2 linked regions of the Bdellovibrio bacteriovorus str. Tiberius genome follow. The protein of the gene in region 2 interacts with the protein of the main gene of each other region in a pairwise test. Links are inferred from orthologs where the notes say so. Each region holds a gene or a part of one and is shown on either strand. Other genes may lie near its edges.

Region 1 (11,398 bases), 2.0 Mb from region 2 along the record:
AATTGGGAATCGATCCGCATAACTCCACGATGCAGCTGCCCCAGGTACGCAAAGAGGTCTTCGTTCGGTTTGCCGGTGTAATCCTTAGAGCGTCCAAAGCCATACACATAAACACTTCGGCCGGAATAATCTCTATTGGATTCGGTGTCGATACTGACCGTGGAATAACCTTCCGGAATGCCGCCATCGAAGGTCGCGATGGCGATGTCATGATCATAAAGTTTGGTGGAATTAAATTTCGGGTGGTGTTTATACGCCAGTCCCCGGCGGGTGGTTTCACGCACCAGCATCTTGCGGCCGAAGATCTCATAGTTGTTCGTGAACACAATATTGAATCCAGTCATGCCTTTGATGCTGTCGTCGAAACAATGCCCGGCTGAAAGCACCGTCTGTGGTGCGATCAGGGTGCCGGTGCAAAATGCCAGAACCTGATTGTGTCTGTTGATCATTTCAATCAAGACCACGCTGCGGGCGGCTTGGGTACCGCGTTCCCGAATCGGGTCCCCGTTAATAATACCTGTTTGGGACGTGTCGGAAGGCTCTTCCGCAGCGGGCCCGAATGAACGGGGGCTGCAGGCGGTCAGGGCAAGAAGGGTCGCTGTCAGGGCTGCGACCAGGGTTTTTAAGGCCGGGGAGGGGCTTTTAAATGCATTCATGGGATGACTCCTTGATGTGATCATCAATTGCTATCGCACGCTTTGCGGGGTCACCCGTTTTCTTTCTGAAACCTGCAAAAACACAGTTACCGTGAGGACTTGGGAACGCGCCGAAAAAGGACCTGCTGTCTAATTCTGAGTCAGTAAAAAATGCCCAGCTCAAAATTAGAGCTTATTTAGGAACCATTGTGGAGGCACGAACTTTGGAATAATCGCACTGTCTATTAAAAACAGGAGCGTCTTTATGAAGAACACACAATGGGTGGCGGGTTTGCTTGCCGCCGTGACTTTGATTCAGGCCTCAGCCCACGCTGAGATTATTTCGGACCTGCCGGGCTTTGACGATGGTGGCTCTCAAGGCCAGACGTTCCGTCCGCCTCCTCCGCCGATGCCTGATCAGGGCGTGACCCGTCAATATACGGATGTGGCGAACCTGGATCAGATCAGCCGCAAATCCGGTGGTGAAGCCTATCGTTTTAATCTGGTTCAACCCACTGTTTTGAAATATCTGGAGCTGAAAGTTCAGTCCAGCCGCCTGAAGATCCATGAAGCCACGGTGATGACCGTCAGCGGTCAGCGCTATATGATTCGTGAATTCCATAACAGCAACGTGCTTGAATCGGGCACCGTGTTGACCTCTGAAAACCTGAATCTGAATGAAGACATCCGCACGATTGAGCTGCGTATGGAGTCCTATTCCAATGCGGCGACGATTTCCCTGAAAGCCGTGGGGGACAGAGCGGTTCCTCGCCTGTCTGTGCAAAGACCTGTGATTGTGGCGCCGCCGACAACACCTTCACAGCCCAATCGTCCGACGCAGCCGTCGCAACCAAGCCGTCCGGTCGACACGCGTTTGAGTTCCGGTGATGTTGTGGTGTCGGTTTCTTCTCAGGGCAAATACTATGATGGCCGTGTGGTTGAGGTTTATCAGAACGGCAAGGTTCTGGTTCGCGACAATGACGATGGCAAAACATACGTTCGCGATATTTCCACTGTAGGCAAACGTATTTCCTGTGCATCCAATGGTTTGTGCGAAGGTGAAAACGTCATGGCGTACCCTGTGGGGACTCAGTCTAAAAACTACATGGGTAAAGTCATGGCTATATATTCCAATAATATGGTGAAAATGCGTGATGAAGATGACGGCAAGGAATACTTCCGCGATATCAAGGTCATCCACCGCAAATTGAACTGCCTCGAGTCCCTTTGTGTGAAAGACCGTGTTCTTTCCCGCTCGAATGACGGTTCCAAGTACTACGGCGGTAAAATTGAAGAGATCTATTCCAATGGTATGTTCGCTGTTCGTGATGACGATGATAGCAAGGTTTACCTCCGCGTAAGCCAGAACCTCTTTAAATCCGTACAGTGTCACAGTTCAGGTCTTTGTATTAAAGACCGTGTGATGTCCAAATCCACTGACAAGTACTACTTCGGCACAGTGACAGGGGTTTACTCCAATGGCCTTATTTATGTGCGCGATGACGACGACGGTAAATCTTATGCTCGTCAGCAGAACGTAGTGTTTAAAGAAGTCAAATGTGCCAACGGCTTCTGCCGTGGCGACCGTGTTCTGTCCACTCTGAGCAATGGCCGTTATTATGCAGGCCGTGTGGAAGGGGCCTATTCCGGCGGCATGATCTCGGTTCGTGATGACGACGACGGCAAGGTGTACGTGCGCCCTCATACGGTTTTGTCCCGCGCCAGATAGTCCAAGGCGCCCTTGGGCGCCCGCTGTCCAGGAATGAGACAGTTGACCAGCTTTAAAACAAATTTATCTGTGTTTGAGTCCCTCCGCAGGCGGCACGAACCTTGGATTACTGCCTGCGGAACCAAAACAGTATGGAGTCTTTATGAAACGTCGGTTGATTGCCACTGTGCTTGCGACACTTGCGATGATGCAAAATGCCCAGGCGGATATTATTTCAGACCTGCCAGGCTTTGATGATGCCGGCACGGGCACGGCGTTCCCGCCACCTCCACCTGAGGCAGGGTCTGATACTCAAACAGTGCAGCGCCAGTACACGGGCGAAGTTCAGGTGCGCGAGGTGTCCCGCAAAACCGACGGTGAGATCCGTAAGATCACTTTGGCTGAGGCTTTGACTTTGCAAAATATGGAAATCAAAGCCCGCAACGCCCGCGTGAAAATTCACGAAGTGACTTTGATTCTGGCCAATGGTCAGCGTTCCGACGTTCGTGAGCTTAGAAACGCGGCTGTTTTGGATATCGGTGGGACCGCGTCCTCCGGCAACTTGAATTTGAATCAGAAAGTGGCGGCGATTGAAATCCGCGCTGAATCCTATGGTGGTATCAGCGAATTGTCCGTGAGAGCGGTTTCTGATCTGGGTGTGCCGCGCATGACGGCGCAGGCTCCGGCAGTCGCTACACCGGTAGCTCCAACAGCTCCTCCAGCTCCGGGCCGTGCTGAAGAATCCGCGACTGTTCGTGTGGCTGACAAGGTTCTGTTCAACAACGGCAATAACTATGTCGGCACGGTGAAAGAGATCTTCATGAACGGTAAAGCCCGTGTCAGCTTCCCGGGTTACAGCCAGGATTCAATTCTGGATGTGAAGGATCTGGCTCGTTCCGTGAACTGCCAGGGCACTCACTGTGTGGGCGACCGCGTTTTGTTTGATAACGGCAACCAGTATGTGGGCGTGATCAGTCTGGTCTTTAGCAATGGTGTCAGACAGGTCAAGTTCCCGGGTTACAGTGAGCCTTCTTATCTGAAAGGTCAAGACCTGCAAAAGTCTGTTCAATGTGTGGGTGCTGTGTGTGCGGGTGAAAGAATCATCTACAACAACGGCAGCAACTATTATGCAGGCACTATCCGTGAGGCCTTCGTGAATGGCACAGTTTCCATCAAGTTTGACGGTTACAGCGAGTTGAGCTTCATCGATCAGAAGAAGCTGATGAAAAATCAGGCTTGCGGTAAAAATATCTGTGTCGATGACCGTGTGATGTACAACAACGGCAGTGGCGTTTTTGGTGGCCAGGTGAAAGAAATCTACACAGATGGTTCCGCCAAGGTCCGCTTTGATGGATACAGCGAGGTCAGCTATATCCACACATCTCGTCTGGTGAAGGCGACGTCTTCTGTGCAAGGCCTCAGCAATGGCACACGTGTTCTTTTCTATAATGGTTCTGGTCACTTCATCGGAACAGTTCGTGAGACTTTTGCTGATGGCACCGCTTCTGTCCGCTTTGATGGTTACTCTGATCTGAGCTTCATCGATGTGAAACGTCTGGGGCTTCAGACTGATTGTAAGAAAAATATCTGCACAGGCAACCGCGTGATCCTGAATGGTCAGCATCCAGGAACTGTGCGTGCGGTCTATACCAATGGTTATGCGTTGGTGAAGTACGATGGATACAGTGAGATGAGCTTTACTGATATATCCAAGCTTTCAAGATAAAGCCGAGTGGTAAATAGAGATTAGAAATTAGGGTTTTGAAGTTTAAATACCTGTAAATCTGGAGAATGTTATGAAAAAGAAACTGGTTCTTGGAATGTTGGCTGCGGCAGCAGTGATGCAGGCGACAAGCCCTGCGATGGCACAATACAATGACAACCGCCCGGGTCGTTACCCTGAAGCTCCGATGCCACCACCACCTCCGGGTCAGTATCTTCAGGAAGGCACTTTGGAAATCCAGGGTATCAGTCGTAAATCAGGCGGAGAGTACTATCGCATCAGCCTGCGCCGTGCGGTTTCTTTGGAGCGCATTGAAGTGGCGGCTTTGGCAATGCGTTTGAAAATTCACGATGCCAGCGTGATCACTGAAGACGGCCAGCGTGTTTCCATCCGTGAATTCCGCAATACAGCGGTGTTTGGTGTGGGTTCCCGCGCGGTTTCTGAAAACCTGAACCTGCGTTCCCGCATCGTCGCTATCGACATCCTGGCTGAATCCTATGGTGGTTATGCAGATGTTCGCGTGACGGCGCTGTCTACAGACGAGCGTCCTCAGCTGGTTCTGGGCAATCTGCAGCCGGAAAGACCTCAGCGCCCGGATCGCCCAAACCGTCCTGAGCGCCCTGATCGTCCAGGCAATGGTGGCGGCCACGGTGGTGGTAACAATGTCTGCGCTCGTCGTGCTGACGTGACTCAATTGCTGGCACAGCTTGATGCAGACATGGAAACTTACAGCCGCACGAAAAACTCTGCAAGCTACGGCAGTCCGGTTTACAACATGGCTGAACGTGAACTGCAAGCCACCGCAGCGAAGATGATCGAAGTTGCCAACAGCCGCGAAGGTAAAGAAACCGCTCTTGAAAAACTGGAGATTTTGGGTGCTTTGTACTTCAAGAAGATGAATCAGTCTTCTTATGGTTCCACTCAGTACAATGCGTATTCTGCAGTGGGCACGGCAATGTTTAATGCGATGGAAAAAGGTCTTGAGGTGACAATGGCCTGTGACCTTCGTTCCACTCAAGAGCTGCTGGCGAAAGCTGACGAGATGTCCAGAAAGATGAATCAGCAGTCTTATGGATCTGTTGCTTACAACGCCTACATGGGTCTTTCAAAAAAGCTGTACTCTGAAGCGCCGGGTTTCTTTGAGAAAGAAGCTTATCAGAACAGAAGAACGTATGTTGATATGAATACGGATCTGGAAGCCTTCTTTGCGAAGGGTGTGTCGTATTCTTACGGTTCTGTGGCTTATAATTCTTACCAGGAGCTGGTGCAAAAAGCCTCTTTGGTTGCACAAGCCAGCTTGAGAGCCTCTTTGCCTGGTATGCGTCCTTTGGAGCGCATTGAACTGGTGAAGCAGTTCGATTCACGTAAGAACCGCTTCTCTTACGGCAGTGTTATTTACAACCACTACGAAGCTATGCGGGACATCAGCTCAAAATAAAGGTGTGTTAAGGGAATTTCGGTTCCCTTTTGACACTGGTTTTCTTGGCACAAAGTTTGGATATAGGGTCAACGGATTCACTAATCAGTCTTTTAAGGAGACTTTATGAAAAAGAACCTCGTTCTAGGATCAGTAATTGTCGCTTCCCTTGTACAATATACAAGCCCTGCGTTTGCGAACAAAGAAGTTATCGGCGGTATCATTGGTGGTATCATCGGTGGCGGTATCGGTACGCAAATTGGTAAAGGGAACGGCAACAAAGCAGCTATCATCATCGGAGCTGTGGCTGGAACATTGATTGGCTCTAAAGTCGGCAAGGACTTGGATGAAGCTGATCGTCAGGCTCTGGCAGAAGCGCAAAGACGTTCTTTGCAGGACAATATCGGCAGCCGCCGCGACTGGGATGGCCGTTCTTATGGTTCCCGCACCGGTGCTCGCGGAAGCTTCACTTCCACTCGTGAAGGTTACAACAACCGCACGGGCGAATACTGCCGTGAATACACTTCCATCATCTACATGCGTGACCGCACCGAAGAAACCCGTGGATATGCGTGCTCTCGCCGTGATGGTTCCTGGTATGAAGTAAAAGAGACTGAAGTTCGCTTCAACGGCCGTGGCAACGGTGGTGGCGGTGGTCGTCACAATAACGAACCAATCCGTCCTACTCCGGCTCCGACTCGCCCAACTCCTCCTCCAGCGCCGGGCGGTCAGTATGGTCATGGTTATGAAGGCACAGCTCAGATCAGCCAGATCACCCGCCGCACTGGTGGTGAGTGGTTCCGTGTGACCCTGCGCTATCCAATCGCTTTGGATCGCATCGAGATCCGTGGCTTGGCTGCGGGTGTTAAAATCCACGATACGACTGTGTATACTGAATCCAACCGTCGCATCCAGGTTCGTGAGCTGACCAACACGGGTACAGTTTACGCGGGTGATACAGCGATTTCCGAGAACCTGAACCTGCGTGAGCGTGTTCAAGTTATCGACATCCGTGCTGAGTCCATGGGTGGCGTTGCCGACGTACTTGTGAAGGCGATTTCCAGCGAAGACCGTCCTTCCCTGACAGTCAGCCGTTACTAAAAAACATCAGTGCCGCCAAAAGCGGTACAGATGCGGAAATTTTAAGTAATTTTCACTAAAAGCCAGTCTATGACTAACAGTGTCTAGACTGGCTTTTTAGTCTCCAAAAGTCGATATTGAGTGGGTTTAAAACAAGGAGCTCACTCATGTCTAAGTTGCGTGTTGGTATCAACGGTTTTGGTCGTATTGGTCGTGTTCTTTTCCGCGCGGGTTTTGAAAAATTCGATATCGTCGGAATCAATTCTCTGGACAGCATCGAAGGTGATGCTCACTTGCTGAAATACGACTCTGCCCACGGCGTGTTCAACGCTGATGTTTCCACCGAAGGTCACAACCTGATCGTAAACGGTAAAAAAATCGCAGTTTCCAAAACTCGCAATCCAGCCGAAGTTCCTTGGAAGGACCTGGGCGTGGACATCGTTCTTGAGTGCACAGGCGCATTCAAAAAACGCGAAGATTTCATGCAGCACATCTCTGCTGGTGCAAAACGCGTTCTGGTTTCCGGCCCTGCTGAAAAAGGCGCTGACATCACTATGGTGTACGGTATCAACCACGAATCCTACGATCCATCCAAGCACGTTGTTGTTTCCAACGCGTCCTGCACGACAAACTGTCTGGCGCCTTTGGCGAAGGTTCTGAACGACACATTCGGTATTGAACACGGTACCATGATGACAGTTCACTCTTACACGAATGACCAGAAGATCCTGGACGCTCCTCACAGCGATTTGCGCCGTGCCCGTGCAGCGGCTGTCAGCATGATCCCGACAACAACGGGTGCTGCGAAAAACGTGGGCCTGGTGCTGCCAGAGTTGAAAGGTCTGATCGACGGTATCTCCGTGCGTGTTCCGACTCCGAACGTTTCTTTGGTGGATTTTACATTCACTGCGAAAAAAGACGTGACCCGTGAATCCGTGAACGAAGCTTTGATCAAAGCTTCTGAAGGCGCGATGAAAGGTGTTCTGGCGGTAGAGCACAAAGAACTGGTCAGCGTTGACTTCAACGGCAACAAACACTCTTCCATCGTCGATCTGGCTACAACCATGGTTGTGGGCCCGCGCATGGTGAAAGTTCTTTCCTGGTACGACAATGAAACTGGCTTCTCCAACCGCATGGTTGACGTTGCTTTGCACATGCAGAAGAAAGGTCTTTAATTCATGGCTAACGGTCTTAAAGGCATCAAGACAGTTCGTGACTTCGAGTTGGCAGGGAAAGTTGTTTTCCTGCGCTTGGATTTGAACGTTCCAATGGAGAACGGCAAGATCACGGATGAAAACCGCATCACGGCTTCTTTGCCGACAATCAAGTATTGCATGGAACAAGGTGCGAAGCTGGTTATGGCTTCCCACCTGGGCCGTCCAAAAACCAAAGACGACACAGAGTTTTCTTTGGAGCCTGTGGCAAAACGCCTGCAGGATCTTTTGAATGCCGAAGTGATTCTGGTGGAAGAACCGGACTCTGACGCTCCAAAACACCTGTTGCCTTCCCTGAAACCAAATCAGTTGATCCTTCTTGAAAACGTGCGTTTTGAAGAAGGGGAGACGAAGGACTCCATCGAGTTCGCGCAAAAGATCGCCAACTACAGCGACATTTATATCAATGACGCTTTCGGGGCTTCTCACCGCGCTCACGCGACCATTCATGCTTTGCCTTCAGTGATGAAGGACAAAGGCATTGGCTTCCTGATTGAAAAAGAAATCACGATGCTGGATTCCTTGCTGCAAAATCCAAAACGCCCGTACATCGCGGTGATGGGTGGAGCAAAGGTTTCTGACAAGATCGCGGTTATCGAACGCCTGATGGACGTTGTTGACGGTTTCATCGTGGGTGGCGCGATGGCGTACACTTTCCTGAAAGCTCAAGGTCTGCCAGTTGGTAAATCTTTGGTTGAAAATGACAAATTGAAATACGCGAAAGAAATGATCGAGCGTATTGAAGCCCGCAATAAAACCATTTTGTTGCCGGTGGATCATGTGGCAACCAAAGGCATCACGGACACAGCGCACGCGCATGTGACCAATGATGTGGCGATCGCAGAAGACGAACTGGGTGTGGACATCGGTCCTAAGACCATCAAGAACTTCTCTGCAGCTTTGCGTGAAGCGGGAACTATTTTCTGGAACGGCCCTATGGGCATCTTTGAAAATCCGGCCTTCGCTAAAGGCACTTTCGGCGTAGCTGCGGCTATTGCTGAAAGCGATGCAGTTAAAATCGTGGGTGGTGGTGATTCTGCAGCGGCAGCGGAAGCTTCCGGCTTTGCAGGTAAAATGACCCACATTTCCACAGGTGGTGGCGCGTCCCTGGAATATCTTCAGGGCGATAAGCTTCCAGGTTTGGAAATTCTTAGAACCCGCATCCGCGCATAAGGATGGACGTTATGAAAAAGATTTTTGCTGCTAACTGGAAGCTTTTTAAATCCCCAAAGGAAACTCGAGAGTTTTTTGGCCAGTTCAAAGAGCTGGTGGGGAAGGCAACCGGCGAAGTGGTCTTTTTCCCTTCGGCGATTTCTTTGGAAGCTGCCAGTGAATCTTTGAAAGGTTCTGCCATCAAGTTTGGTGCGCAGAACTGTTATTTCCAGGCACAAGGTGCTTTCACAGGGGAAAACTCTGCTCAGGTCGTTAAAGAACTGGGCGGCAGCTATGTTCTGATCGGCCATAGCGAACGCCGTGCGATCTTCGGCGAAGGCGACGCCTTGGTGGCAGACAAAGTGGCTTTCGTTCAAGGTTTGGGTCTGACGCCGATGTTGTGCATTGGCGAAACCCTGCAAGAGCGTGAGTCTGCAAAGACTTTCCGTGTGCTTGAAACCCAGCTGAATCTGGGGCTGGCAAAAGCCGACAAATCCAAGCCTGTGGTCGTTGCTTACGAGCCGGTTTGGGCGATCGGGACGGGGAAAGTGGCAACACCGGAACAAGTGGCTGAAACGCACACTGATGTTTTCAATATTCTGAAAGCTCTGGGTTTTGAAACTGCGCCGATCCTTTATGGTGGCAGCGTGAAACCGGACAATGCCGCTGGGTTGATCAAACAACCGCACGTGAATGGTTTCCTGGTGGGTGGGGCTTCTTTGGAAGCAAAATCCTTCAGCGAGATTGCTTCCGTTTAGGATTTAGCCGTTGCCGTAGCGCTTTTGGCGCGCGGCTGCTTTGACAGCGTCTTCGACCAGTTTGGCGTCAGACGGGGAAAGCTTCTTCAGTGATTCGAGGAAGCTTTTTTTATTTTTCTCATACAGTGGCAGGACGATTTCGCCTGCGAACTGAGTCGGATCTTTTTTCAGCATTTCCACAGTCACACGCAGGATTTCGGCATCCAGTTCCGGCGTGGATTTTTTGACAGCGGATTGCACCGCACCTTCCAGGGCTTCAAACACTTCATCCTGAGCTTTCATGTCAGCTTCAGTCAGCTTGGTGTCTTCATCCGCTGTTTTGACGGTTTCAAGTTTCAAAGCCTGCAGTTTTGACACATCAGCAGACACCGCATCAGCCGCCAAAGCAGGGGCTGCGCAGAAGGAACAAACGATGGCAATAAGTGCTAATTTTCTCATTGTGCTCTCCTTCTTACGGTTTGATCATCACGCCGATCATTCTGTACGGTTTTCCCTGTTTCGCGTATCGACGCGCTTTCGGGGAACTTAAGAATGAATTGTTTGAATAGAAATCGCTGACAAAACCACCGTTGTCACCCCAGTCCGTTTTGATCTGAACGTCACCGGATTCCTTCGTGCCATTATGATAGACGATCACAGCGCCTTTTGGAACATCCGCAGGACTTTTGATCATGTCGCGGTACTTCGGATTGTCCATCAGATTGATCATGCCCTGGGCTTTCAGATCACGAACCGCATCGCGGGCATGTCCCCCTGGAGGATAGCGATCAATCATGTCACCACCCATCAGGGCGCGTTTGACATAGCGGTAACAGTAGCTTGTCGAGCGGGAGCGTTTGTTTCTCAATCCATAGCGGATAGTGTCTTTGACTTCTTTGCCTTCAGAATAGCCCATGATCATCGGATCATTGGACCACTTCCCGGCAGCCGCATTCTTGGGAATTGATGCACTTGAAGAGCGGCTGACTTCTTTACTGACGTTCTCCAGGTTCTGCAGATTGCGCTGAACAGTTTCGCTGGGCTTGGTTGTCGAGCAGTCTTTACAAGTCGTGATAAAGCCACCCTCGGTTTGACGAGGATCCTTGTTCTTCGCCAGATTTGGATCGACGTCCGGCATTTGATTGGCTTTGACGCTTTCTTTGGTCGGAAGTGTAGGGCGGGCCTCGGTTCCTTCCACAGGCAGGCCTTCACCGTCACGGATCGCTCGGGAAGTCAGTGCCACTTCAGGATCTTGTACCTCAGAACCGTCTTTGTCTTTAAAGGCCAGCCAAGGATCTTTCTGAGAGAAATAAACCCAGACTTCATCACCGGCTTTGGCTTTGGTTTTACCTTCGCCCACTTTCGTGATGCGAACTTTAACACCATAGGAACCGGTGCGTTTCAATTTGCGGGTTTCAAGGACAGTTCCTTCAGAGTCTTTCGGAACGACAGACACCACGTTTTTGGCTTTGCCGCGGAAATCAACCGATGAACGAGCATTCAGGTCTCCAGAGAAGACCACGTCCTGCAGTTCTTGGGGAATGTCAGCCAGCGCTGTGCTTCCCACAAGAACAAGAGCCATTGTGATGCGAATTGCTCGACTCAATAAATTCAAATTGATACTCCTTAGGGGCTCTTCGGTCTTCTGTCCAAAAGGTGAAGCCTGAACCCGGGAAACAAGTCGAAGGTCTGGTCTAAATCACAGATTGTTAATGAAAGTACGTTCTGGGGA
Region 2 (12,295 bases):
AAAGTACCTCGAGTAAGAAGCAAGCTGTTGCGAGTTCTTCAATCATCGTCACCATGGCGGACTTTAATAAGGCCTTAAGCGAAGACACAAGCGTCAAGACAAGGGCAGTCACGTTCAAGAAGTTAAATTTGAAATTAGCGGGAATGCTTTACCTACCGTCGGATTTAGATGAATCAAAAAAGTATAGGGCTATCGTCGTCGTGCATCCTGGCGGCGGGATTAAAGAACAAACGGCTGGCCTTTACGCTTACAGATTGGCGCAACAAGGTTACGTGGCTCTGGCATTTGATGCTGCTTATCAGGGCGCAAGTGAAGGTCAACCTAGAGGTTTGGAAGATCCAACTTCGAGAGTCGAAGACGTAAGAAGTGCCGTCGACTACATTTCATCTTTGTCTTTTGTTGATCAAAATAAAATCGGAGCATTGGGAATTTGCGCCGGCGGTGGGTACGCCGTAGGTGCCACTATAACAGAACACCGAATTAAAGCCGTTGCAACAGTGAGCGCCGTGGATATTGGAGCTGGCTTCCGTCAGGGTTGGCGCAATACTGAATCAGTAGCTACACAAATTAAGACGCTAGAGGCGGTGGCAAAGCAACGCTCAGCAGAGGCCAATGGCTCTGAGGCGATGTTGATCCCTTACGTTCCTGACACTACTGATAAAGTGACAGAACCAGACATGATCGAAGCGAGCGAATATTACAGATTGTCAAATCGCTGGTTGCATCCAAACTCAACGAACAGATTACTTTTCTCAAGCATTGATAAAATTTACGCCTTCTCTGCATTTGATCGAATCGGAACGTTATTAACTCAGCCTCTATTGATGATCGCAGGAAGTGAAGCCGGATCAAAATGGCATAGCGAACAAGGCGTAAAATTGGCGAAAGGTCCGAAGGAACTGTTCATAGTTAAGGGCGGCACTCATATGAGCCTTTATGACAAAGATGTCGTGAAGACGATGCCAAAAATCATCGAGTTTTTTAGTAAAAATATTAAATAATAAATCAAACAGGAGACTTTTATGAGCAACAAAAAAGTTTGGTTCATTACAGGTGCTGGGCGCGGAATGGGAATCGATATTGGTAAGGCGGCGCTCGCAGCAGGTTATTCTGTGGTCGCGACAGGTCGTGATATCAAACAAGTTGAGGAAGCATTGGGGAAATCTGAAAATCTGCTGGTTGTAGCATTGGATGTTACGAAGCAATCTGATGCAAACGCAGCCGTTGAAAAGGCGGTTTCACGTTTCGGCAGAATTGATGTCTTAGTGAATAATGCCGGAAATTTCTACGCTGGTTATTTTGAAGATCTTTCTCAAGCCGACATTGAAAGACAGATGAATACTAACTTCTATGGACCACTCAATGTTACGCGCGCGGTTCTTCCGGTTTTGCGCAAACAAAAATCTGGGCATATCATCACGATCTCTTCGACTGCCGGATTGGTCGGAATAGAATTCGGATCAGCTTACGCGGCATCAAAATTTGCGGTGGAAGGTTGGATGTTGTCTTTACAATCTGAAGTAGCGCAATTCGGAATCAACACGACAATTGTGAATCCTGGATTCTTTAGAACGGATCTTCTGTCTAAAAAATCCATGACTTTTGGTTCTAATCCTCAGGCGGCCTATAAAGAAAAAAGAGAACAAATGGAAACAGGGTGGAGTGGTATGGCAGGCACCCAAGGTGGCGATCCTAAAAAGCTCGCCAATGCTTTGATAGAAATCGCTAGGCAAACAATACCGCCAAAACGTTTTATGGCAGGCGCGGATGCTGTGGCGACATCAAAACAAGTTGCTGCGGAACTGTTGGCGCAGACTGCGGCTTTTGAAGAGTTATCGTCATCGCTAGCTTTGGATAACAAAAAATAAGTCTTCAATAAAATAGGGTGCTTAGTTTGCGGAATAATATTGTGGGAAGAGTTCGGACGGCAATCGACTGGTCCACTCTTCCTAATATCCGAACGAATTGGTGCGTTCGTGCAAGCTACTGAAATTTCTAAGTTTTTATTTGGGAAATATAATCAGTAGGTCTGACGTTCGGGCGAAAAAAATTGGTGATTCCGGTACGACTCGAACGTACGACCCTCTCCTTAGAAGGGAGATGCTCTATCCAGCTGAGCTACGGAACCACGGTCTCACTTGAAGTGAGGTTCCTTTATAGGGGTTTTACCCCCTGTTTTCAAGTACTTCTTTGGACTTTCAGACTGCGGAGAAAACTTTTACCCTCACGCAGATGAGCCCAGGCCCAGCTCAGATGCCTTTATTGCGGGCATCACAAACATAAGTAATATCAATAACTTGAGATCAAAACCAAGAATCCTTCTTTTCTGCTCAGCGAGCCGCCAGCAGGCAGATTTTCTCGGCCAGTTCATAGGACTTCACAAACGACGGAATGGGCAGGAACTCGTATTTGGAGTGAAAGTTTAAAGCACCGGTGAAGAAATTCGGAGTCAAAATTCCCTTGGCAGAAAGAGCTGCTCCATCCGTGCCCCCACGCATGGGAATGACCTTGGGCTCGACGCCGATCTCTTTAAGACCCGCAAAAATCAGGTCAATCGCGCGGCGATCTTCGCCGATCGCGGAGCTGATATTGCTGTAGGTGTCGGTGATCTTAAGCTGCACCTGGGAGGTTGGATACTTGGCTTGAATCGATTCCGTGGCCTTTGCCAGCTTCTCTTTTCGTTTTGCAAAAGAGTTCACATCAAAGTCCCGAATCGAAGCTGTCAGCTTGGCTTCCTGCTGGGTGGCGGTCATGCCGTTAAACCAGATGTAACCCTCGCGGCCGGCGGTGTTTTCCGGCGTCTCTGCCCGATCAAACAGCGCCATAAAATCCTGGGCCATCAAAATCGGATTTACCAAAACACCTTTGGCGGACATCGGATGCGCGGTCACGCCGGTGAACGTCATGTCGGCGGTTGCCGCATTGAAGTTTTCATACACCACTTCGCCCAGTTCGCAACAGTCAATGGTGTAGGCAAAATCCACTTCAAAGCGGGACAGATCCATGGCTTTGGCACCCAACAGGCCGATTTCTTCGTCGGGTACAAAGGCCACAACGATGTCGCCATACTGTTGATCATCACGCAGGTTCGCCAGCAAGGTCATTACCACGCTGACAGCAGCTTTATTGTCGGCCCCCAGCACACTGGTGCCGTCGCTAAAGATAATATCCTGCCCTTGATAAGGTTTGATCTCGGGATGCTCGGACACTTTCAAATAGATATTTTCTTTTTTGTTCAGGCAGACATCTTCGCCCGTGAATTTCAGAATCTGCGGATGAATATCAGGGCTCAAACCCACATCCACCGTGTCGATATGGGTGATGAAGCCGATGCGCGGGCCACCTTTTTTCGTGCCCGGCTTCACGGCCGTCACCGTGGCATTCTGATCGACCACGATATTCTGCAGTCCCAGATCTTTCAGTTCCTGCGCCAACAACTCTGCGAGCTTCTGTTGTCCCGGAGTGCTTGGCAACGCCAAAGCATTGTCATCACTTTGTGAGCTGACTGCCAGGTAACGAAAGAAACGATCGACCAGTTGTTTTTGAATTTGCATCATAGGCCTCCATTTTGACACAGGACTCGACCGAGCCGAAGCATTATCTCGACATTTTCCCAAGCTAAATATTGAATCCCACCCTCGCCTGCTATCAGCTAGGGCTGAAGAGGTCATGGATGACCCGAGGAGAAACCAATGAAAATAAAATTTATTCTATCCGCGATTGTATTTGTGGGCATGGCCGCTCCTGCCGCTCAGGCCTGCAATGCGCCCATTTCGTGTGTGATCAAAACCTATCTTGGCAACTACGTCACCGCTGTCGGCGGCGGAGGCCGGCTCACTGACGTCATTCACACGGATGCCACCAAGGTGGGCTCGTGGGAACGCTTCACTTTGGTGGATTCCTGCGACGGAAACTCAGTGATCAACTATGGAATTAAAACAGCGACCGGCAACTATCTGACAGCCGTTGGCGGTGGCGGACGCATCACCGATGTGATCCACTCTGATGCGACTCAACTGCAGGCTTGGGAAAAGTTCAAACTGATTTCGCTGGGCTATGGTGCTTATGCCATCCAGACCATCAGTGGTCACTACTTAACAGCCGTGGGTGGTGGCGGCCGGATCACTGACACTATCCACAGCGATGCGACTCAAATAAGAAATTGGGAGAAATTCAGAGTTATCTGCAACTGATCAGGCACGCGATTTAACGGGCTTGCGATAAAGCTGCACGGCAATCAGCAGGCCCGGCGATCGCGAATAGTTAAGTGATTATCGGCCCGCCTTAGCTGCCAATGAATCCATGGGCAAAGTCGCATTTTGCCGAGCCTGCTCATCTTGTTCCCGCAAGAATGCGGCACGATCCAGAGGCTCACCGTCAGTTCCCACAAAATCCTGTTCCGTCACGGCAAATTGCTCTTTCCAGTCAGTGCCCATTTCTCTTTGCAGGATCTCTTCACTGCTCATGGGACCTTCATCATTACCCGCCGCCGCTTCAGCGGCAAAGCGACGGGACTCTTCGCAATCGTGACCCGGCTCATGTTTATGATCGTGCCTCGGGCGGCTTTCAGAAGCAAAGCTTGCAAATTCCGTCATGGTTTCAGGCTCTTCAACCTGAGATTCCGCGGCAAAGGATTTGGTGGACTCAGCAGCCTTGGGTTCTTGCCCTGTCTGCAAAGGGCTGCACCAAAGCCAGCCCACCACAACCAATCCTGCAACAATCATCAGCTTAGAACGCATAAGTCACCTTCACACCACCAACCTGTTTCAGATAATTCAACAAAGTGGAGCGGCCGTCATTCAAGTTAAAGAAGTTATCTGTACAAAGGGTCTTCTGGTTTTTACCGCAATGATCCAGTCCCATGTTGTGTCCCAGCTCATGCAAGTAGATCTTGGCAGTGTTGTCGTAAGCCGAAGCTGTTGCATATTTAGCGGTGCTGGACCAGTCGTTGTACCTTGAGCGCATGGCAAAGTGCGGACGATAGTTCTTGCCCACCCAAGACAATCCGGAAGAACTTGTCGTACCCGGACCCGACACCACCGTCTGAATCTTGCTGCCACCCGAACCGCTTTGCGCTCTTTTCAGATGCGGCAACTGTGATTTGTCCTTGTAAAGTGAAGTTGAACGAATAGTCGAACGGGATTTCAAATCAAATCCCACGATATTCCCCAACACCTTCGCCGCGCGAGCCAGAACTTCACGGGAATAGAAGAATTTCTTCCATGCAGTATTGCCATTTCCGGCGTCATCGAAAGTCACAACCATATCAGTGCGAATACGCAGGATTTTGTCTGCATCCAACAAAGCATACACACGGTTGCGATCCGGCACATTGCCGCCGATGGCTTCCAAGTGTTCGAAGAACCGACGACGCGCCTCTTGAAGGTAATTGCTGGCAAAACTGCCTTTGGCTGTGCGCACATAGACCGTGCGACCGGCATCAGCTTCCGAGCCCTTCATCGAAAATGTCACATGCAGCTTCGAACCCAGACAGAATGCCTTTTGCTTTTTCAACGCACAGTACATGTCATAAGTGCGGTACAAAAAGTAACCCACAGAAATATCCGCCGAATTCGCCGGAGAACCCGTGTTATAGACAAAAGTGAATTTGTTGCCGTAAAACCAGGCTTGGTTTCCAGTCGCACGCTTTGGGGTCTTGTCCCCCAGGATCCATTCCACTTCAGCATCAATCTTTGGCAGATGCGCTCTGGTGATATCCTCTTGTTCCGTAGCCGTTGCCGCTGAACAGATAAATACTGATGCCAGAGTTACCCACAACGCTTTCATCCATCCCCCTTGATCTCAAAATCCCCGAAAAGGCTCATTGCAAAAGAAAATCCAGCCTCTGCGCCTTCTTATTTCGCGCACAGCCCCCGTCAGGGTGTCGAGGGTTCACAGTCTTTACACTCTGTTCATAACCCCTCGCGATCTGTTGTGTTTTACCTTTTTCAGAGTGAAAAGCGTCAAGTGACTCTACAGTGGGATGCCTTATACGTGGCGTTGACCGAATTTCATGGGAGGAACGACATATTGAAATGTCAAAATATCTGACAGTCCGCAGTCCACTGATCTGCTGCACAGGACCTGCGCATACCAAAGGGTTCATGTTTTCATATTAACTACGGAGTGAAACATGAAACTAATGATGATACTTATCGCGACGATCATAATGGGCACAAAAGCCCAAGCCGCCGTGTGGGCTGACGTCAACCAGTGGTCTCAGGATTGGGAATCCCGATACTCGTCCTGGGTCAAGAATGAATGGAACAAATATTTTTTCTCACGCCAACTACTGCCCAACGGACAATCAAATCCCTATTACGGATTTCGCGTCGACTGCGCCGATGCCGTTTATTCGATGCGCCTGATATTCGCCTATGAAAACCGGCTGCCTTTCGTTATCAAAGATCCCACTTATTCAGGCGCAAGAATTTCAAACAAAATGAGCCGCTGGGACCGCCAACGGGAAATCGAGCGCGTGCGAAGCTTCCTGAACTATATCCATGAAACCACCAGCACCCGTTCACTTCCCGGTGACACTTATCCGGTGGCCATCAACCGCAAAGCCATCCGTGCAGGCGGGGTCCTTGCCACCACTGCCGTGAACCACCACTCTTGGACGATCAAAGAAATCCTGCCCATCGGAGTCCCCTATCTGGTTTACAATTCCGTCGTGGGATCACACTCCGGCTTCACCATGCAGGAACGAAAGTCCTGGCCCAATCCCAACTGGGTCTTTGAAGGGGACTTCAGTTCTTCCAGCGGCGCGGGCTTTCGCTACTGGCGGCCGGCTTCATACTTAAGCAGACCGGTTTGGAAGGTCCCGGGATACAGCACTGAACAGTTCCAGATCTCTTTATCGAAGTGGACTAAAACGCTGCAGTCCCGCCTGGCCACCCAGCAAGAGGACGACACCTCGATGATCTTGCGTCTGGTTGAAAACGTCTGTGTGGGGTTCAAAGACCGGGTGTCCTATGTTAACGAAGCTCTTTCCTACAAACGCCAATACCCGTCTTGCATGTCCTATGAGGCTTTTGATATTTATTCTTCTCCCAGCCGGGACGAACGCATCTTTGACGACCTGATGCTGCTAAGAAGAACCTACAAAGAAATCCTTCAGCGCAACAATGGACAAAATCTGACAACAGATCAGAAGGCCGAATTGACCAAGATCTTTCCTTATATAAATCAAAGTGCCTCCAGTGAAACCCGCCAGATGCCGCAGCAAAGCATCACCGAGGACTCGGTCTGTGTTGTGAACTATCTTTCAAGTCGGACCATGGACATGGCCGAATTCAAACGCAGGCTGTTCGCGGGCTGGATTTCCAACAACCCCAACGAGCGCGGCGAATACCGCTGGGGCGTTCTGCGCGGCCCCTCGGACCATGCCCGCTACTGCCCATCCTGGGGAGGCTGGTCTCCGAACCTGTAAATTCTGCCTGTGGCTTCTGCCTGCGACCTCGCTTCTGCAATCTCATATTCCGTTTCCCCTGCTGCTGAGGTAGAAGCGCTTTATAAAGGCAGGAAGTCACCATGAAAAAAAAGATGCTGATTGCGGGGCTGATTTTTGTATCCCAAAATGTCTGGGCTTTGAAAGACTCCAAAGGTGTCCAGTGTGAAACCCGCGTGGCTCAGATCACCAGAGCCTATTTCAACGTGGTGGACACTTCCAACCGCTTCAACTTTGTTCTGAGTAAAAATGACAGGATTGAAGTAACCTCCTACGAGGTCATGACTCCGGGATCCTACAATCAGGAGTACATTGCGGAACTGGTGATCAAGTTTGACCGCTCCAATTATCGTTCTCCGGAAAAAGATCACAAACTGCGACTTAAACTGACTGGCGAATTTGACTGTGACTATCTTAGAGTGCGCAGTATCAAATCCCTGGGCGAAGTTGAGCGCGTCAACTAATCCCGATTGCACAAAATAAAAAAGCCAGATCCCGAAAGATCCGGCTTTTTTATTTTCAGCGCATCCCAAGTTCTTAATAGAACATTGGGTGACCAAAAGTTTCTTCCGACAGGATATTCAGATAGCGCATCGCCACTGCCTGAGGGAACTCGTTGTTCGAGTTGTACTTCGCCTGATACTCGACGATCAGCTGATACTTCTGCTCGATGTCCATCATTTTAACTTCCACCTTCAAGGCCTGCTCGGCAATCATGAACGCGTAAGCGCTCATGTTCTTGTTGGTGTCTTTCAGGAAATCGCCGTCTTTGCTGCCCACGTACATTTTATAGTACTTGGTACCTTCAGCATCAGCTTCACGGAAGGTCATGTTGGCCGCTGCCAATTCCTTGCGATACTGATCCGGAGCATAGTCACGCACTTTGGACATCATTGTCGCAAACAGTGTACGACCGCGGGCATCTGCTGCCATGGACTGGTGCTTCTTCGCAAAATCCATCGCCATTTTGATCAGATCTGCACTTGGGAACTTTCTGCATGGCAACTCATTTTGGATGGAAACAATCAGCATGTCGTAGGTTCCGGTCAGAAGACCCTTATAGGCAGGTTCAGACACGCCACCACCACGAACCGCATTGTACTGATCCACGAAGAAGTTCATCAGCGTCAGGATATACGACGTCGACGTATATGTGCCACCGGTGTTCATGGTCGCGATAAAGTCCTTTACCTGGTCACGCAACTGATTGCCCGCGAATTTTTCCTGGACAGAACCCGGAGCTGCCGCTTCCGCGCGTCCCACCCACAATTGCACCGGATCCAGCTTGTCTTTCAAGAGCGCATCAAGATTGCGCTTGCAGGAAAACGCCGGAATGCGGGATCCCAACGCCAATCGTGGCGCTTCTTTGGTGGAAAACGCCTTGATTTCCAAAGCGGCCTCACCGCCCATGGCCTCGGTCAGGATCTCGATAGCCGTGATGCCGGTTTTGGTCTGGAAGATCTCGGAACTGATCGGTGCCATCGGCTCATCGACATTCACTCCCATCAACTGGCGCACCGGAACTTTTTCATTCTTGTCCGTCACCAGTGACACAGAATAGATTTTCATGCGACCCAGCTTGGATTTCGCCTCGATACGCACCAAAGGCAAAGTCTTGATCAGATCCAGACGATACAGATCCCCGCCTTTTTCACGTGTTACCTGATCAATACGCCCCACCCCCTCATACTGAGTCTCACCTGGAGGAGGTGCAGGCTGAGACGGAGGTGCCGGTGGTTTTGGAAGATCCGGCTTATTACCCGCCTCGGGTGCCGCAAAGCTGAACTGCGCCCCTGCTAAAACGAACAAGAGTACTCTACTCAGTAACATTTCGAACCCCTTTCACTATTGTGATATATCGTTGTTAAGTTTTCCTGCTTCTTTTCGCCCCAAACGGGCTTCTTTAAAAACGTCCATCCAAATACCGCAGAACCGCATTGTTCTGACCATAGATATCATCTACAAACCGCACCACTTCGTCCGAGTTCATCATCGACGTTAAATACGCCGTATACACCGGCAAGCGCTTGTAAGATGGCACCGGAATCTCGGTGGGCTTTGCCACCACTTCCCCCGGCCGCGCCATCATCGATGCGATCGTCTGCCGGTCCCACGGAGTGTCCTCCAAAAGGTATTCGGCCAGATCCAGTGGCTTTTCCAAACGTACACATCCGGAACTAAGCTGGCGCATCGGCGTATCAAACAGCTCCCGCTGATTCGTGTCATGCAGATAGATCGCAAAGCTGTTGGTCAGATCAAACTTAAGCACTCCCAGGGCATTTCCCAGATGCGGCAGCTGACGGATGATAATATCCGGATCCACCGTCCCGTCCGCGATCCCCTTCCAGTCAATCGTGGTCGGATCCACCTTGCGGCGGAAGCCACCCACCCAGGCCTCATAGTGGTGGGAATCAAAGTATTCCCGAATCTGCTCACTGGTCAGATCTTTCAGGTCATTGACCTTATCTTCATAAAAGATCGTAGGTGGCACCACCCAGTAAGGGTTGATAATCACATTGGTGATCTCATCACGCATCGTTGGAGACTTGCGCGCCGGACGACCATTGATCGTGCGGAAGCTCATCACCCGGGGCCATTCGGTCGCCACATCCATCATGATGAAATACGACATCGCCAAGTTCACGAAGATGTACTTTTTTTCGAAGTACTGCGGGAACCAGCGCATTTTTTCCAGATCCACCTGAATCTGACGGACACGATCCATGCACGACACACTTAAGAACGACCAGACTTTACCCTTGGGCGAAATCTCGCCATCAGGACGAATGCGCATGTTCCACTGAATATCTGTCACAGCCTTCAGCAGATCGCCGTCGAAGCGATCATCGAGGTTGTTCATCGGATAGCCCAGCAAAGCCAGACGGCTCTTGATCTGACGAATCACCGGATGAATCGAATACAAACGCAACGGCGTCGTCAGCGGCACAATTTCCTGCCAGGTGCCATCAATACAGTGGGGATATATTTTCTGCATCGCCGCCTGCACACCTATATAAGGAGCGTTTTGCGGAGCCACCAGATTTACAAAGCTCTGAGCATCATTTCCCGCTGCCAAAGCGATCATTTGAAACTGCTTGGGCGTTAAAAAATCCCGTCGCACCAATTTGACATCGCGACCGACGTTCACCGGATCAACACTGCCAATTTGCAGGTCCCGCAGCATGCGCAAGAAAGCCTGATTGGCCTGCGGGCGCAGGGTCTTTTCAAGATTTCCCCCGCTGCGATACAAAGTTTCCAGACGGTCAGTCCAATAGGTCTTCGGATTCATTCCATGTTTCCAAATTCCCAATGCAGCCTGGCGCATTTCCGAAAGACTCAGTTGGCTTAATGCCGAACTGTAGTCGACGGCAGCGGCGTTGGCTGTCGTGGAGACAAGTACAAATAAAGTCAGAACCAGTGACGACACTGCCACTCGCATGATGTATCCCTCCTTGGATGATCAAGTTGATAGGCCCTTGGTGCCGTTTGATTCTGAACGTTTTATTATTGGTTGCTAAAGAGAATATGAGACAGTTGCCCAAAATCAGTCGGACAACGAATGGATGCGTGGCGCTCGGCACGGGTGACGAGCGGTGGCGATGTTATTGTTCGGTATTCTTCTGTGGACGCAGATCTTCGACCGAGGTTTTGGTTTCGCGGCGAACGGCCTTGCGGCGGGGTTCTTTTTCCTCGTAAAAATCACCTAACAGGCGGCGCATGGGCATTTCATCCATGGCCTTGAGGAAATCATAAAACTGCACCACACGATTCTTCAGTAGACTGAGCTTTCGGATCATTCTTACCCCTTCATGGAAAGGAACGTCCTCTCAGCTTAACTGTCGCCGGGCACTTTCTGTGAATTACATCTGGCAAGACACAGGAACTGGACTCTTTTCAGGATCAAAGACCGAAGTAATCAAACACCCGGTAAACAAAGAAGAATTCAGAATCCTCAAAGTCCAGCGGATCTTCCGGCAAATACAAAGCATCTTCTGTTGAGTCGGCATGCATTTTTTGAAGCTTGGTCGACGCCGTCTGCCAGTAACGATCCTGCCACAAGGGATTGGTGACCCGGGTGAAAAGCTCACTCAGCTCAAGCCCGCGGCGAACGGCGTCTTTGTTCCTCTTTTTCTGACCCGGCAAAACATAGTCAACGGCTTTCAGAATGTCTTCGGGATTGATCATTTCCAGCAGATAGTAAGTTGAAACAAACATCGCCAGCAGATATTGACGGTATTCCGCCTTGGACTTTTGCATCCAGGTGTCTTCCCCGCCCGAACGATAGATCACTTTCATGCGCTCATAAACCGGCGAGACCTTTTTACCCAGCTGATCTCCCAAGGCCAGATCCAGGGTTACGACCAGACTTTCCGCGAAATTCAGATAGCGGCTGATATCCCGCTGTTCTGTCGGGGCTGGTGGCAATAGACGCCAGATCACGCGGTGATTTTGTTCATGGAAAAGAGATATTTCATTAAAGCGCATCAAGGACTGAATCTCATTCAACGGATCGGCCACCTCGTGGTGGAAGTCCCGAAACCATACAAGCTCTGCCGCTGTCGGCGTGAACTCGATATTGTCCTTGAAAAGATCCTGCGCACTTAAAGAACGCATCGTCGAACACACACGGGCAGTGAACGTGCCACCCAATGAAAGATAAAGCTCGCGGCTTTTGCGGTAAACTGCGCTGGCATTCAGCATCGCACCATCAAAAGGATAATCTTCCAGCAGCAGTTTTGCATGCTTGCGGGAAACAGGCTGCTCGCCCAGGATTTGCAGATCCTTGACGAAGTGATTGACCTCTATTTGCGCCTCGGTCAGAGGCTTTTTTGTGCTTCTGCGTTT

The links.
Region 1: the proteins of pepT (region 2) and tpiA interact in binary tests that used the Escherichia coli proteins (3 or more experiments, as listed by UniProt). The link is inferred for Bdellovibrio bacteriovorus str. Tiberius from one-to-one orthologs.

What each region holds. Positions count from the first base shown.
Region 1 is NC_019567.1:998,559-1,009,956, forward strand. Bases 7,952-10,824 are described here. They hold tpiA (triose-phosphate isomerase), read left to right. Parts: upstream 7,952-8,961; coding sequence 8,962-9,687; downstream 9,688-10,824. Other genes in these bases: BDT_RS04920 (phosphoglycerate kinase), read left to right, coding at 7,952-8,950; BDT_RS04930 (hypothetical protein), read right to left, coding at 9,691-10,125; BDT_RS04935 (hypothetical protein), read right to left, coding at 10,139-10,824. Also shown: BDT_RS04890 (S1 family peptidase), read right to left, coding at 1-656; BDT_RS04895 (beta-sandwich domain-containing protein), read left to right, coding at 901-2,364; BDT_RS04900 (beta-sandwich domain-containing protein), read left to right, coding at 2,507-4,069; BDT_RS04905 (beta-sandwich domain-containing protein), read left to right, coding at 4,140-5,504; BDT_RS04910 (beta-sandwich domain-containing protein), read left to right, coding at 5,610-6,584; gap (type I glyceraldehyde-3-phosphate dehydrogenase), read left to right, coding at 6,731-7,738; more of BDT_RS04920, read left to right, coding at 7,742-7,951; more of BDT_RS04935, read right to left, coding at 10,825-11,281. UniProt on the Escherichia coli protein: Involved in the gluconeogenesis. Catalyzes stereospecifically the conversion of dihydroxyacetone phosphate (DHAP) to D-glyceraldehyde-3-phosphate (G3P).
Region 2 is NC_019567.1:2,994,304-3,006,598, forward strand. Bases 1,445-4,360 are described here. They hold pepT (peptidase T), read right to left. Parts: upstream 3,558-4,360; coding sequence 2,331-3,557; downstream 1,445-2,330. Other genes in these bases: BDT_RS14240 (SDR family oxidoreductase), read left to right, coding at 1,445-1,868; BDT_RS14255 (fascin domain-containing protein), read left to right, coding at 3,693-4,193; BDT_RS14260 (hypothetical protein), read right to left, coding at 4,272-4,360. In the rest of the region: BDT_RS14235 (alpha/beta hydrolase), read left to right, coding at 1-1,001; more of BDT_RS14240, read left to right, coding at 1,023-1,444; more of BDT_RS14260, read right to left, coding at 4,361-4,739; BDT_RS14265 (zinc-dependent metalloprotease family protein), read right to left, coding at 4,729-5,787; BDT_RS14270 (hypothetical protein), read left to right, coding at 6,134-7,432; BDT_RS14275 (hypothetical protein), read left to right, coding at 7,534-7,914; BDT_RS14280 (beta-sandwich domain-containing protein), read right to left, coding at 7,988-9,280; BDT_RS14285 (L,D-transpeptidase family protein), read right to left, coding at 9,354-10,889; BDT_RS14290 (hypothetical protein), read right to left, coding at 11,053-11,247; BDT_RS14295 (hypothetical protein), read right to left, coding at 11,351-12,295. UniProt on the Escherichia coli protein: Cleaves the N-terminal amino acid of tripeptides.